Regions from separate parts of the Variovorax sp. GW821-FHT06D12 genome, predicted to be linked through region 1. Evidence: riboswitches for the same ligand, from Rfam matches in the RefSeq annotation. Region 1 holds a riboswitch; the other holds the start of a gene.
The links. A riboswitch is a leader RNA that binds a small molecule or an ion and turns the genes downstream of it on or off. The one in region 1 is predicted to bind thiamine pyrophosphate.
Positions count from the first base shown of each region.

Region 2: it holds a riboswitch for thiamine pyrophosphate, as region 1 does, so the genes downstream of both, thiC (phosphomethylpyrimidine synthase ThiC) here and AC07SQ_RS02870 (purine-cytosine permease family protein) in region 1, are expected to answer to the same signal.

Region 1 covers NZ_JBWKRI010000001.1:600,671-608,614, reverse strand. The annotation lists gene thiD (bifunctional hydroxymethylpyrimidine kinase/phosphomethylpyrimidine kinase) at 1-819, shown strand, start outside; gene AC07SQ_RS02870 (purine-cytosine permease family protein) at 764-2,104, opposite strand; TPP riboswitch at 2,182-2,286, opposite strand; gene AC07SQ_RS02865 (MarR family winged helix-turn-helix transcriptional regulator) at 2,397-2,852, opposite strand; gene AC07SQ_RS02860 (enoyl-CoA hydratase) at 2,989-3,765, shown strand; gene AC07SQ_RS02855 (adenylate/guanylate cyclase domain-containing protein) at 4,785-5,810, shown strand; gene AC07SQ_RS02850 (TetR/AcrR family transcriptional regulator) at 5,786-6,538, opposite strand; gene AC07SQ_RS02845 (aspartate aminotransferase family protein) at 6,654-7,944, shown strand, end outside; gene AC07SQ_RS02840 (NAD(P)/FAD-dependent oxidoreductase) at 7,942-7,944, opposite strand, start outside.
Region 2 covers NZ_JBWKRI010000002.1:876,595-884,538, reverse strand. The annotation lists gene AC07SQ_RS10475 (acyl-CoA dehydrogenase family protein) at 1-838, shown strand, start outside; gene AC07SQ_RS10470 (hypothetical protein) at 1,261-1,542, shown strand; gene AC07SQ_RS10465 (hypothetical protein) at 1,559-2,605, opposite strand; gene AC07SQ_RS10460 (hypothetical protein) at 3,522-3,944, opposite strand; gene AC07SQ_RS10455 (hypothetical protein) at 4,408-4,818, opposite strand; gene AC07SQ_RS10450 (YchJ family protein) at 4,986-5,417, shown strand; TPP riboswitch at 5,445-5,550, shown strand; gene thiC (phosphomethylpyrimidine synthase ThiC) at 5,642-7,525, shown strand; gene AC07SQ_RS10440 (HAD family hydrolase) at 7,608-7,944, shown strand, end outside.

The DNA.
Region 1 (7,944 bases):
CGCGTGCTCTCCATCGCCGGCTCCGACAGCGGCGGCGGCGCCGGCATCCAGGCCGACCTCAAGACCTTCGCGGCGCTCGGCTGCTACGGCATGACAGCCATCACCGCGCTCACCGCGCAGAACACGGTGGGCGTCTCGGGCATCCATGGCGTGCCGCCCGACTTCCTGAAGGCGCAGATCCAGGCCGTGGTGGAAGACATCGGCGTCGACGCCGTCAAGCTCGGCATGCTGCACGCGCCCGAGGTGGTCGAGGTGGTGGCCTGGGCCATCGACCGCTACCAGCTGAAGAACGTGGTGCTCGACCCCGTGATGATCGCCACCAGCGGCGACCGCCTGATCGCGGCCGAGACGGTGCAGGTGCTGGTGCGCGAGCTGTTCCCGCGCGCCGTGGTGGTCACGCCCAACCTCGACGAAGCCGCCTTGCTGGTCGGCCATGCCATCGGCGGCATCGACGCGCTCGACGGCGCGGCCGACGAACTGCTCGCGCTCGGTGCCAAGGCCGTGCTGCTCAAGGGCGGCCACCTGCCGGGCGACGAGGTGGTCGACGTGCTGCTGGAGCGCAGCGGCGCGCGCAAGCGGCTCGCGTCGCAACGCATCGCCAGCCGCAACCTGCACGGCACCGGCTGCACGCTCTCGTCGGCCATCGCCGCGCACCTGGCATTGGGCTTGGCGCTGCCCGAGGCGGTCGAGCGCGCACGCGCGTACATCCTCGGCGCGATGAGCGCCGGTGCGGATGTGCTGGTCGGCGCGGGCCACGGTCCGCTCAACCACGGCTTTGCGCCAGTGCCGACCCACCGCTTGCCGCTGTCGGCCGGCTGAGCCACGCCAGAACGAAAGTCGCCGCCAGCGTCGGCAGCGCCGAGCCGAACTGCGGCGCCCACTTGGCGAGCGCGTGGTAGGCCGCGATGCCCGCGAGCCAGATCAGCGCCGCGCCCCAGTCGATGGTGCGCGTGCCGTTCGCCGACACGGCACTTCCGCTGCCCAGCCGTCCGAGGATCACGCCGTACAGCGGCACGAACACCGAGCTCAGCAGCAGCAGGAAGGGTTCGAGCGTGTGCATCGGCAGCACCAGCGCGAGGCCGATGCACAGCACCGCCAGCAGCAGGCCCCAGCGCTTCACGCTCCAGCGCGGCAGCAGGCTGTGCGTAGACACCGAGCCCGAGTACACGTCGCCATAGGCGTTGTCGAGTTCGTCGATGAGGATCAGCCCCAGCGCCACCAGCCCGCCCTGCGCCAGCAGCAGCGCCATGACGAGGCTGGTGCCCGGCTCGGCCACGCTCACCACCATCACGCCCAGCGCGTAGCACCAGATGTTGGCCAGCGCGTAGCCGATCCAGGTGCCGCTGAACGCGCTGCCCAGACCACCGGCGGCACTGCGCTTGCCGTGGCGCGCGTAGTCGGCCACCAGCGGCAGCCACGACACCGGCATCGCAATCACGAGGTCGAGCGCGCTGAACATGCCCATGCTGCCGTTGCCCGGCCGGGCCCAGAAGGCGTCCAGGCCCTTGGCGTGAAGCTGCGTGGCGAACTGCCAGCTGAGCCACAGCAGCGACAGCACCACCAGCGGCAGGCCGAAGCGGCTCACGAAGCGGCGCACCAGCTTCACCATCGACCCGGCCAGCAGCGCCAGCAGCACCGCACCCCACAGCAGCGTCGTCAGCACGCCGCCCCAGGCCGTGCCCAGCGCGGCGCCGAAGGCTTGCTGCCCGATGGCCTGCGTGCCCTCGCGCATGATCACGAGCTCGAAGGTGGTCCAGCCCACCAGCTGCACGATGTTGAGCAGCACCGGCAGCCGCGCGAAGGCGCTGCCGTAGGTGGCGTGCATCAGGCCGGCGCTGGCCAGCCCGGTTTCGCAGCCCAGCCGCGCGGTCCAGGCCAGCAGCCCGGCGCCGAGCAGCGAACCCAGCACGATCGCCAGCGCCGCGTCGCGCGTGCCCACGGCCGGCACCAGGTAGGCGCCGATCTGCATCACCAGCAGCCCGACGCCGAGGCTGAACCACAGCGAGGCGTGGTCGTGCCAGCCGAAGACGCGCCGGGAGGCAGGCAGGGGCGTGAGCGCTTCGTTGCCGGAAGCGGAACTGTCGTTGTCGTGGTCGTGTGCCATCCGTTTTGCTCCAGTGCAAAAGGTTTGGCAGGTGGGCGAGGCTCCAGTGGCGCGGCCGTCGCGCGAGACAACGCGACAGGCCACCGGACCAGCTTCCCTGCGCGAGGATTACCTCAGTCAGGTTCAAAGGGACTTTCTCAGCCACACCGGTCGAAACCGGTGCAGCACCCCTAGCGAAATGTCATTTTAGGCGCGTGTGTCGCAGACGCACCGAAAAGTTCCTGCGCACGGAAGAATCCGGCCACAGCGGGCCTTGCACCCGCCGCACCGATGGCGTGCCGGGGCCGAGGGCCTATTCCTCGTGCTTTCCCGCGCCCTCGGCGGAAAAATTCTCGACCACCGATTCGAGCCACCGGCCGACGATTGCCATCTCTTCGTCGCTGAAACCCTGGGTCAGCCGTGCGTTCAACGCGCCGAGCCCGGCCTTTGCACGCTGTCCGGCAAGCCGTCCTTCCTCGGTCTGGTACAGGCGGAATGCGCGCCCGTCGTTCGGGTCTTGCGCGCGGGTCAGGTAGCCGGCCTTTTCGAGCCGGGCGGCAAGGCCGGACATGGCCGGTGCACCGATGTTCAGTGCCTGCGCGACTTCTCCCGTCAGGGCGCCATCGTTGGTCGACAGGAAAAACATCGTGCCGGCCTGGGCTGCCGACAGCGCGGGCAGGGCGTCGCCGCGGGTTTCTTTCCAGCGCTGCACCGCCCGCTGGGCGACGTTCAGAAGAAACACCAGCCTGTATTTTTTTTGAGCTTTCATCGGATTCCTGTGGCCTGGGCGAAGGCGCGGCAGGTTACATCTTATCCGTATTTATTTCGCACGCGAAGCATATACTTCGTATGCGAATTAAATGCCATCCCTCTCGCGCGGTGCGAGAGGGCAACCAGGAGAACCTATGACCGAACACGTGACCGTCGAATCCACCCAGGGTGTCCTGACCCTCACGCTGGCCAGGCCGGAGAAGATGAACGCACTGACCAATGCGATGTATGGCCGTCTGGCCGATGCCATCGCAGGCGCCGAGAGCGACCCGTCCGTCCGGGCCATCGTGATGCGAGGCGAAGGTGGCATGTTCACCTCGGGCAACGACCTGGGCGAATTTGCTGCCGTGGCTGCCGGGAAGGCCGGCAACGAAGAGCGCCATGTCGCCCGCTTCCTGCGTGCGTTGGCGAGTTCAACGCGACCGGTGATTGCGGCGGTCAACGGACGCGCAGTCGGCGTGGGGACCACCTTGCTGTTGCACTGCGACTTCGTCGTGCTGGCTGAGGATGCGCTGCTGTCCACGCCGTTCGTCAACCTGGCGCTGGTTCCCGAAGCGGCGTCGAGCCTGCTGCTGCCTGCCCGCATCGGCCACGTTCGTGCCTACGAGATGTTTGCGCTGGGCCTGCCGGTGTCCGCTGCGCAGGCCTTGGCCTGGGGCATCGCGAACCGGGTCGTTCCTGTGTCGGACCTGCACGGCGAGGCGCAGAAGGTTGCCGAGCTGCTCGCCAGCCGTGCCGCGGGCTCGTTGAAGCTGACGAAGGGCCTGATGAAGCAGGGCGCGGCCGTTGCAGCCCAGATGGACCTCGAAGGCGCGCAGTTCGTGGAGCGCCTCCAGAGTCCCGAAGCACGCGAAGCCTTCACGGCGTTCGCCGAGAAGCGGGCCCCTGACTTCTCAAAGACTGTGGCGTAGCGGCAAGCGGGCCGGTCATCGTCCAGATGTCGGCCGACCCGTGATGCGCCGGTCCGCGGGCCCACGGGCCGGGTGAGAATCTCCGCCACGAGGGCGCCTTCGAATGCCCTGGAGGCTCCCCGCACATGACAGACGACCGCAAGCACCCGGAACCACCGGCCTCATCGCCCGCACCCCACGCGCGGCTGCGGCGCTTCCGGGTCGACGTCGGCACCATCATCTGCGCGGTCGCGCTGCTGCAGTCGCTGCTGCTGGTGGCCTTCGGCTACTGGGGGGCGGAGAAGCTGGTGTCGAAAGTGGGCGAGTCGGCGCACAAGGTCAACCATGACCGGGTTGAAGACAACATCCTCGCCTTCCTGGCCAAGACCGAGGGCCTGGTGCGCGCCATCGCCCACACGCCCGACCTGCATCCGGCGGGCCACGACGGCGAGCAGACCGCCGAGCTGCTCTGGGCCGTGCTGGAACAGACACCCGAAATCGACAGCATCGGCGTGGGCAGCGACGACGGCCATTTCTTGATGGCCATGCGCCACCCCGTGTCGGTGGTGCGGCAGGTGCTGCGCGAGAAAGACTTCAGCACCGAGACCTGGGAGTACAAGTCGCCGCCCGACAGCGACGGCGACGAAGACCCGCGGCGGCGCTACGAGACGACGCGCATCGAAGCCTTTCGCAGCGAGGACGACCCGGTGCACCAGGACTGGTTCACGCAGGCCGAGAAGGCGCAGCGCGCCGTGTGGACCGCGCCCTTCGTGCTGCCCTCGATGAAGGAACTGGGCGTGAGCCACGCGCGGCCGAGCCGGCGGCATGACGAGGAGGGCGTCACGCAGAGGATCGTGGCGGTCGCCAGCGTGTCGCTGGGGCATCTCTCCAACCTCGTGCGCCTGTTCGGCGGCACGGGCCACGGCCACAGCGCGCTGTTGAGTGCCGACCACCACGTGATCGCGCGCAGCGACCACCCGCATTCCGTGCGCGTGCTCGAAGACCCGGACGAGGGCGTGCTCGGTGCGCTGCACACCCACATGCTGGCCAACGGCAGCCGCGGCTGGACCGAGGACATGGCCTTTGCCCTCGTGCACGAGGGCACCCACTACCAGGTGCAGACCTCGCGCATTCCGGCCACCGACTGGCATCTTGTGAGTTGGGAGCCCGAAGAGGCACTGCTGGGCGCGCTGCATCGCAATGTGCTGTGGTCGCTGCTGCTGGTGCTGGCGTTCCTGGCGATCGCGCTCTTCATTTCGCTGCGCCTGTCGAAGCTGGTGACCGCGCCCATCGAAAGCCTCTCGCGCACGGCGCGGCGCATCGGGCGGCTCGAGCTCGACGACCTGCCGCGCGAGTCGAGCCGCGTGCTCGAGATCCAGCACCTGAACCAGGCGCTGGACGAATCCGCGCGCAGCCTGCAGGCCTTTCGCAAGTTCGTGCCGGTGGACGTGATCCGCCAGCTCATCGCCGAAGGGCATGCCCTCGAACCCAACGGGTCGCCGCGTCGCATCACCGCGATGTTCACCGACGTGGAAGGATTCACGGCCATCGCGGAATCGATGCCGGCCGACGTGCTGATGCGGCAGCTGACCGACTACTTCAACCTCGCCACCCGCGTGTTCGCGCGTCACGGCGGCGTGATCGACAAGTTCATGGGCGACGGCATCATGGTGCTGTGGGGCGCGCCCACCGACCTGCCCGACGCGGAGTACCGCGCCTGCGCGGCCTCGCTCGAACTGCACGCCGAGATGACCGAGCTCAACCGCCGCTGGCAGGCCGAGGGCCTGCAGCCCTTTCGCACGCGCATCGGCATGCACACCGGCGTCGTGATCGCCGGGGTGCTCGGCTCGAGCGACCGGCTGTCGTACACGGCGCTGGGCGACGTGATCAACGCGGCCAGCCGCATCGAGGGCACCAACAAGCAGCTGAGCACGCGCACGCTGATGTCCGAGGCGACCTTCGAAGGCCTGGGCGGGCGCCTGGCCACGCGGCGCATCGAGGAGCAGGTGGAACTGCGCGGGCGGCAGACGCGGATGGTGCTCTACGAGCTGCTCGATCCGGCCTGAGCCACCCTGCGCGCGAAAGCCTCCAACCCGTCGATCGTGATCTGGATGTGCCGCTCGAAACTGCTGTCGAGCGGCACGGTGGTGCCGTTGTCCCAGCGCAGGATGAAGGCCTTGTTGGCCAGCTGCGGCAGGTGGCGCGAAAGCACGGGATGGTCGAGCGGGCGGATCGTGTGGACGCGCTCGCGCAGCTCTTCGGCCCAGGCCTGCGTGTTGTCGGCGGGCAGGGGCGAGAACTCCATCGTCAAAAAGCCCAGCATCGCGGCGATCACGCAGTTGTAGGCCTCGCGCAGCGGCTCGCCGTCGAAGCCGGCCTCGGTCAGCGCCGCCAGCACGCCTTCGACGAGTTCGGTCGGCAGGCTGCCGTTGGACACCAGTTGCGCCCCGAGCAGCTGCGCCACGTTCGGGTGCTGCCGCACCGCGGCGCGGCAGCGGTGGAACAACTCGGCGATCCAGTCCTGCCAGGCGAGCGTGCCCTTGGGCGGCGTGACCTGCGCCATGACCGTGGCGGCGACTTCGGCGAGCAGGGCCTCGCGCGTGCTGACATGCCAGTGCACCGTGGCCGGGTACACGCCGAGCTGCGCCGCGATCTCTCGCATGCTGAAGGCGCCGAGGCCGAAGGCGTCGATGTGCGCTAGCGCGGCTTCGGCGATGCGCTGCTTCGACAGCGCCGCACCGCCGGCAGGGCGGCCGGCCGTCCGGGGGCGAGGCTCGGGGGCTTTTTTCTTCATGGATGCGGCCATTGTGCAGCGGGTGAATTGATTGTATAAATATTATTAATTGAGCATTGATCAATTAACTGGGCCGGGCGCTCCCGGCACGTTCCATTCCCAAAGGATGTTTCCCATGACGACCGCCATCGATCAGGCCCTGGCCCAGGCCCATCAACGCTTCACCGACGGCAACCCCGAAAGCCTGCGCCGCTTCGAGGCGCAGACGCGTTACATGCCCGGCGCCAACAGCCGTTCGGTGCTGTTCTACGCGCCGTTCCCGCTCACCATCGCCAGGGGCGAGGGTGCGTCGCTCTGGGACGCGGACGGCCACCGCTACACCGACTTCATCGCCGAGTACACGGCCGGCGTCTACGGTCACTCGGCCCCGGAGATCCGCGAGGCGGTCATCGAGGCGATGCAGGGCGGCATCAACCTCACGGGCCACAACCTGCTCGAAGGTCGGCTCGCGCAGACGATCTGCGAGCGCTTTCCGCAGGTCGAGCAACTGCGCTTCACCAACTCGGGCACCGAGGCGAACCTGATGGCGCTCACGGCCGCGCTGCGCTTCACGGGGCGGCGCAAGATCGTCGTGTTCTCGGGCGGTTACCACGGCGGCGTGCTCGGCTTCGGCGACCAGCCATCGCCGACCACCGTGCCCTTCGATTTCCTCGTGCTGCCCTACAACGACGCGGACACGGCGCGCGCGCAGATCGATGCGCACGGCGCGGACATCGCTGCCATCCTGGTCGAGCCGATGCAGGGCGCGAGCGGCTGCATTCCGGGCGGGCGCGATTTCCTGCAGGCGCTGCGCGACGGGGCCACGCGGGTCGGTGCTCTGTTGATCTTCGACGAGGTGATGACTTCGCGGCTCGGGCCGCACGGGCTGGCGAACGGGCTGGGCATTCGATCCGACCTCACGACGCTGGGCAAGTACATCGGCGGCGGCATGTCGTTTGGCGCCTTCGGCGGGCGCTCTGACGTGATGGCGCAGTTCGACCCGCGCACCGGGGCGCTCGCGCACTCGGGCACCTTCAACAACAACGTGATGACGATGGCGGCCGGCTATGCGGGCCTCACGCAGCTGTTCACGCCCGAGGCGGCGGGTGCGCTGGCCGAGCGCGGCGAGGCGATGCGGTCACGGCTCAACGTGCTGTGCGAACGCGAGGGTGTCGCGATGCAGTTCACCGGCGTGGGTTCGCTCATGAATGCGCATTTCCTGCGGGGCGAGGTGCGGCGCGTGGCCGACCTGGCGGCGGTGGACGGGCGCTTGCGGCAGCTGCTGTTCTTCCACCTGCTGGACCAGGGGATCTACACCTCGCCGCGTGGATTCATCGTGCTCTCGCTGCCGTTGTCGGCGCAGGATATCGACCGCTACGTCGCCGCCGTGGGCAGCTTCATCGAGGCCTACCGGCCGTTACTGCTCA
Region 2 (7,944 bases), on a different contig from region 1:
CTACGGCAACGCGCAGCAGAAGAAGATGTGGCTCGAGCCGCTGGCCCAGGGCCAGATGCTCGGCGCCTTCTGCCTCACCGAACCGCAGGCCGGCAGCGATGCCTCGAGCCTGCGCACCACCGCGCGCAAGGACGGCGACGGCTACGTGATCGATGGCGTGAAGCAGTTCATCACCAGCGGCAAGAACGGCCAGGTCGCCATCGTCATCGCGGTGACCGACAAGGGCGCGGGCAAGCGCGGCATGAGCGCGTTCATCGTGCCGACCGACGCGCCCGGCTACAACGTCGCGCGCCTGGAAGACAAGCTCGGCCAGCACAGCAGCGACACCGCGCAGATCAACTTCGACAGCTGCCGCATCCCGGCCGAGAACCTCATCGGCGCCGAAGGCGAGGGCTACAAGATCGCGCTCGGTGCGCTCGAGGGTGGCCGCATCGGCATCGCCGCGCAGAGCGTGGGCATGGCCCGCAGCGCCTTCGACGTGGCCGTGGCCTACGCCAAGGAACGCCAGGCCTTCGGCGGCGCCATCTTCGACCAGCAGGCCGTGGGCTTTCGCCTGGCCGAATGCGCCACGCAGATCGAAGCCGCACGCCAGCTCATCTGGCACGCCGCCAGCCTGCGCGACGCCGGCCGGCCCTGCCTGAAAGAAGCCGCCATGGCCAAGCTCTTCGCCAGCGAGATGGCCGAGCGCGTGTGCAGCGCCGCCATCCAGACGCTGGGCGGCTACGGCTACGTGAACGATTTTCCGTTGGAGCGCATCTACCGCGACGTGCGCGTGTGCCAGATCTACGAAGGCACGTCGGACATCCAGAAGCTGTTGATTCAACGCGCGCTCGCCTGAGATCGTCTGATCACGTGAACCAACGCCGCGGCCTGAGTGGGTGATGTTTCGGGTGGGGCGGTGCGTTCCAGTCGCTGACGCTTGACGGGCGTCCGAGCGACCGCGTACATTGCTTTTGCCTCGTGATGAGCGAGGCCGGGATTGGCGTCCCGCTGACATCCTGCGACGAAAGCCGCAGTTACCGCACAAGGTCTGCGGCTTTTTCATTCGCGCTTCTTTTTTAGGCGGCTCGAATGGGAGGGCTCGCGCCCTGCCGGTTTCCGCAAGGATGTCCCGGTACGCCAACCCGTTCGAGCTGCCGCCCCCGATTGGCGTCGGGTGCGTCGGTTGTTGCAAATCGACATCCTTGGAGGCCTATGGCCACTGCTTCAAATGCGGGTACCGACGCTGGTTGTTCTTGTGCGTCTCAACGACCCACTGCCTTGTTCAAGCCCTTCGAATGGGTTGAAGGCGAACGGCTCTCTCCTTCACAGCAAAGTCACGCTGCCTTCCTCAACGATGCGCGTGATGTAGTGCAGTGCGCTCAGACGTTGGTGCAGTTGCTCGACTGGGATGAGGATCGGCGCGACGCCGCTACTTCAGATGCAGACGCCGCGCCGCTTTTCGATGCATGCCAGCGCAGTTCGTTGCAACGGTTTCTTACGGTCTCGCTGGGGCTGCTTCATGCGCGGATTGAAGCGCAGTGCGAGGCGTTGGCCGAGTAGCTCGCGCCGCGTGACATCAGTCGGCCGTCTTGCCGCTCGCCACATCTGCGACCTTTGGGGCCAGAGACAGCAGCGCAAGCCTCAACCTGGGCTGCGCCGACGCCAAGTCCGAGACAAGGCCTGTGTAGAAGGGATAGATCTTTCCGCTTGGGCCATCGAAGATGATGGTCTGGCGTCCCAGAAAGGCCTTCGTCTTCGCGTCATACATGGCCATTCCCACGGAGACGTTCATGCGGTACTCATTCAGGGGGCCCGGCGCGTTCCAGAACGCGATCGGGCTGATCTGCAGCAGCATTTCCGAATCGGTGGGTTCGGCATCATCCAACGAGCCTGAGCGATAGCGCTCGCCGTCTTCCTTGCTTGCAGGCCAGAGCAATGTGTTGGTCTTTCTGCTGGCGATGACGGGCTGCATTCCTCGCTGCCGCAGTGCGGGCAGCAAGGCATCCATGAACTCCTGCTGCGGGTTCCAATCTGGGAAGAGCTTTCGCACTTCGCGGTCGAAGCCCTGCGCCTTTCTTTGCGTGTCGTCCGCGCTGGCCTGAATCAATGCGCCCACAAGGCCGGCAGCCACCAAGGACGAGGCTCCGGCACTTCGGCTCACAGGCGGTGACGCCGTTTGCTGGGCCAGGGTGGACGCAATCGCATCGCCCGCATAGTCGCCGCGCAGGGTGTAGTCGACATTGGAAAAGAACATGTCCGATCGACTCGAAAAATGGAAGTCGAAGTAGGGCGCCATCACACCGATCAATGCCAGGTTCTTGAGCGGTGGTGTTTCGATGATGGTGACGGTGCTCTTTCCGCGCACCTTGTCGGCTGCGATCTTGGGATGGACGGCACATCCCGAGAGGATGAACATCGCGAGCAGGAAGCACAGGGCAACGCGCAATGAGCTGAAGTTGGCGATGGCTCTTGAAGTGGGAAACGGGGTCATGGGGATGAGGATGGTGTTCAACGTACCGGTCGCATGGGCGCGACCTGCGACGCAGGATAGATGCAGCATTGACACCGTGCCCTCAGGCTTTTTACCAAGAGCGGTGTTCTGTGCGGCGGGTTCGACGGACATCCGCAACACCGTTCACCTTCATGTCCGGCGCGCTCCCATCCTCGTCGGTTCTTTGCGCTCGCATTCCGCGCGGCTACAGTCGACCAGAACCGGACTTTCAAAAAAATGGATCACCTTCCCATCCTTCTGCTGTTCCTTTTGGTCTTCGGTCTTTTCTTCTGGCGTCTCGTATTCGTAGTCACGATCAGCATGCTTTTTGCTTTTTTGGTCTCCAAGACGACCACCGCAAACACTGCGTACTTCAGCTACGCCCTGCTTCTTGCTAGCTTAGCGGGAGGCGTTCTATGGGAGATAAGAGCTCGTCGGCGACTTCGCGCGTCCGTTTTTTCCGACGATCATCGGTAGCGTGTTTATCGGGGCGAAGCGGTCTGTTGGGAGGGCGGCTGGCTGAGCCATGGAGATCAGATGCATGACGGAGGTAGCTGAGTTCTCGGTGTGGGCCAAGATTCGCCGAGACGCCAAGCGAGAATTTCGGAAGTGGATGGCCGCCCAGACCGGGTGGAGAGAAATCGACGTTCACCGACTGCTAGTTGCAGCGGTGGATGCGGGCCGGCCGGTTGAACTCTTCCAACTCCTGGGATGGGAAGACGCACGCGTTGAGCTTGGAAGGCTGCCGGCATTTGTCGAAGCCGGAACCGAGCAACTGACGGTGACTTCGTTCGCTCCAAGCGACCAAACGCCATACTGCGCCGTCCATTCGCTGTACACGTGGAACCTAGGATGTCCTGTTTGTGAGGAGAACTATGTCCATAGGGGCGCCAGAAGTAAGCCAGAGCCGGACTGGGTGTTTCATGAGTGACCGCTTTGGAGCAACACGTACAGCCGCTTCGGGCCCATAGCAGTCATTACCTCTACTCCAAAACAGTCGTTGCGTGGTCTGTTGGCAGTTCACTCAATGGCACTAGATCGCCGCTCGCTAGTTGCGAAAGTTACCTGCGAGGTCATCCCATTGGATGGCCTTGATTTGTGCCTCTATTTCTGAGGTCGGCGGGAAGGAAAAATCCTCTTGAAACCAGATAACTGTGAGCCCCGATTCGTCGCCTTCGCCACCGACCGTAGGCAAATGAGACTCTAGGCGGATGATGCAAGTAACCGATGGAAGAGCCGACGGAGTGCCAAAAGGATATTTTCGGCCCGGCGGCAGCTCGATCAATTTTTCAACTGCCCGTATAAGAAGTGGAGGTGCTCCATGGCTTCTCTCCTTCAACAGTCCCTCAATCATGCGTTGATTGTTCTCGATTGTGGGCAAGCCCTCCAACAGTCCGCGATAAGTGCCGTATTGGCGGAGCGATTCGAGTCTCACTCCTCGGCCAGAATTCAGTGTCAAGCCATAGGTCATCTACTGTCCTCTTGATGTTGGCCACGCGTCCCAATTTTCCGGTTTTAGTCGGCGGTAGCCGTGCGGGCTGCCGATTCGCTTGTAGTTTTCAATGTTTCCATCACGTCTATCTCTTGGTAGACGATACCCAACTCATTTTCTGAAGTCATGTGCTGCGTCTGCTGGCCGTAACCAGTCAATTTAACGGCTTCCTGTGCCGGCGGGCGTTCACTTCGCCTTCCCAGAGCAGACCCGCACCGCCGCCGATGAGCACGAGCAAGATGCTAGGGAAGCCAACGAACCAAGTGAAAGCAATGCATAGGAGCAGTGCCATACATGCGGCGGCTAGGAGACCGACCCCGACTCGCCAATGGAGGAGCAACAACGCTACAAGTTCATCCATACGCGCTTTTCCTAGGTTTTGGCTTCTAGATTTTGCCCGGGCCGCGAAGGTCCGGTCCTGACCGGTTGCAGACAGACAAACCTATTGCGTGTGAACTCTAAATCCCAAGTAGAGAAAAAACGCCACAACCGCCCCGACGATGGCAAGCCCAACCGACCACGGAATGTCCATGTCACTGCGCTCGCGACGCGAGACGCCATCCATACGGGTCAGCATCGTGCGTCGCTGGTCCGGCGTGTTGATGAGGAACTTGACGACGCCTGCAATGCCGCAAAGAGCAACAGCGCCCCCGAGGATCATCAACCCCCAAACTTCCATATTGAACGTGATGGGAAATGCACCATCGGCGGCTGCGACAAAGGGGTCGCGTCCCCTTCGCGTGACAACGATTTGTCCGGCGCGCCATGCATTGAATCCGTGCAGAAAGGCGAAGACGCCCAAGGAGAGGGTTGCGGCGAGCAGGAAGAACAGCTTGAGGAATCGCAAAAGCATGCTTTGGTGTTCAGCTTGAAAGAACGAAACGCCGGACGACTGTAGCGACACAAGCCATTGGCGCAAGAGGCCCCGGCGCCTTTAGCCCCGGCAGGTCCTCGCAAAGCGGGCATGCCCGGAAGCGCCCTTCAGCCCCCGCCGCGCCAAGTGTTCCAATAGAGCCCTTCATGAGCGCCACCGACCCCACTCCCGGCCCCTGCCCCTGCGGCCGCACCGACCGTCGCGACAAGCCCATCGGCTACGCCCTGTGCTGTGGGCGCTACCTCGACGATTTCGAGAACACGCCGGCGCCCGACGCCGAATCGCTGATGCGTTCGCGCTACTCGGCCTTCGTGCTGGCGCGTGCCGACTACCTGCTCGCCACCTGGCATGCGTCGAAGCGGCCGGCGTCGGTCGAGTTCGAGCCGGGCGTCAAATGGCTGGGGCTGGACATCCGCTCGCGCTCGGTGCTTGACGCCGACCACGCCGAGGTCGAGTTCGTCGCCCGCCAGCGCGGCGCGACGGGCGTGGCGTTCCGCCTGCACGAGCGCAGCCGCTTCGTGCGCGAGGACGAGCGCTGGTATTACGTCGACGGCGACCTGCACCAGCCCCCGGGTTGACGGCGGCGGGCTTCGGCCCGCACAATCGGCCCCGCTCCGGGGTGCACGCATGTGGCGTGCTGAGATGGCAAAGCTGCCGACCCGCGAACTTGATCCGGGTCATACCGGCGTAAGAAGAGCTGCACTCCCTGACTTCGGTCCGTCACTCCCTTTTTCGGTGGCGGGCCTCCCGAGGTCCACGAGCGATTGCGGAGCACCCTTTCCCTCAACAAGGAGTGCCTCCGATGAATGCCCCCGATAAATTCACCTCGCTGCTGTCGCTGACGCGCGAACCCTTTCCCGCCTCGCACAAGTGCGTCATTCCGGGCAGCCGGCCCGACCTGTTCGTGCCCGTGCGCGACGTGGCGCTGACCAACGGCGAAACCGTCTCCCTGTACGACACCTCGGGCCCCTACACCGACCCGAAGGTCGAGATCGACGTGCGCCGCGGCCTGCCCGATGTGCGCAGCGCCTGGGTCATCGAGCGCGGCGACACCGAAAGTTATGAAGGCCGCACGCACCACGCGCTGGACGACGGCGCCAAGAACGAAGACCGCGACGCGCAGCGCCTGGCCGAGCTGCGCGCCGGTGCCTCGGCACTGCAACGCACGCCGCGCCGCGCCAAGTCGGGCGCCAACGTCACCCAGATGCATTACGCGCGCCGCGGCATCGTCACGCCCGAGATGGAGTACGTGGCTCTGCGCGAGAACGGCAAGCGCGAGTGGATGGCCGAGTACCTGGCCAACGAGGAGCGCGCCAAGCGCGTGGCGGGCAACCCGATGGGCGCGAGCATTCCGCGCATCATCACGCCCGAGTTCGTGCGCGACGAAGTGGCCCGCGGCCGCGCGATCATTCCCGCGAACATCAATCACCCCGAGGTCGAGCCGATGGCCATCGGGCGCAACTTCAAGGTGAAGATCAACGCCAACATCGGCAACTCGGCCGTCACCTCGAGCATCGAGGAAGAGGTCGAGAAGCTGGTGTGGGCCATCCGCTGGGGCGCCGACAACGTGATGGACCTGTCGACCGGCAAGAACATCCACACCACGCGCGACTGGATCGTGCGCAACTCGCCGGTGCCCATCGGCACGGTGCCGATCTACCAGGCGCTCGAAAAGGTGGGCGGCGTGGCCGAAGACCTCACCTGGGAAATCTACCGCGACACGCTCATCGAGCAGGCGGAGCAGGGCGTCGACTACTTCACCATCCACGCGGGCCTGCGCCTGCCGTTCATCCACCTCACGGCGGACCGCATGACGGGCATCGTGTCGCGCGGCGGCTCGATCATGGCCAAGTGGTGCATCGCGCACCACAAGGAGAGCTTCCTCTACACGCACTTCGAGGACATCTGCGACATCATGAAGGCCTACGACGTGAGCTTCTCGCTCGGCGACGGCCTGCGTCCCGGCAGCGGTGCGGATGCGAACGACGAGGCGCAGTTCGCCGAGCTGCGCACGCTGGGCGAGCTCACGCAGATCGCCTGGAAGCACGACGTGCAGACCATGATCGAAGGCCCGGGCCACGTGCCGATGCACATGATCCAGGCCAACATGGACGAGCAGATCAAGCATTGCCACGAGGCGCCGTTCTACACGCTGGGCCCGCTGACCATCGACATCGCGCCGGGCTACGACCACATCTCCAGCGCCATCGGCGCCGCGATGATCGGCTGGGCCGGCACGGCGATGCTCTGCTACGTGACGCCCAAGGAGCACCTGGGCCTGCCCGACCGCGACGACGTGAAGCAGGGGATCATTGCCTACAAGATCGCCGCGCACGCGGCCGACGTGGCCAAGGGCCACCCGGGTGCGCGCTCGCGCGACGACGCGCTGAGCAAGGCGCGCTTCGAGTTCCGCTGGCAAGACCAGTTCAACCTGGGCCTGGACCCCGACACGGCGCGCGAATTCCACGACGAGACGCTGCCGAAGGACTCGAGCAAGGTGGCGCACTTCTGCTCGATGTGCGGCCCCAAGTTCTGCTCGATGAAGATCACGCAGGAAGTGCGCGAGTACGCGGCCAAGAAGGGCGTGGCCGAGGCGGCTGCCATGGCCGAGGGCATGGAAGAGAAGTCGAAAGAATTCATGGCCGGCGGCGGCGAGATCTACATCCCGATCCGACCAGTGGCCTGAGATGACCTGATAGCTTGAGTCTCCCCGTGCGGAAAGGGTGCGTTGCTACCATGGGGCCAGACCCCTGAACTCCAGCCTCGCAATGACCCCTTTCCCCTTTTCCGCCGTTCTCTTCGATTGCGACGGCGTGCTCGTCGATTCCGAACCCATCACCAACCGCGTGCTCGCCGACATGCTCGGCGAGCTCGGCTGGCAGCTCACGGCCGAGGAATCGATGAACATCTTCACCGGCAAGGCCGTGAAGGACGAGACGGCGCTCATCGAGGCCAAGACCGGCTTCAAGATCACCGACGACTGGCTGCGCGGCTTCCGCGCCCGCCGCAACGAGGCGCTGGACCGCGACCTCGTCGCCATTCCCCATGCGCCTGCCGCCATCCGCGAGATCCATGCGCGGCTCAAGGGCCGCATCGCCTGCGCGT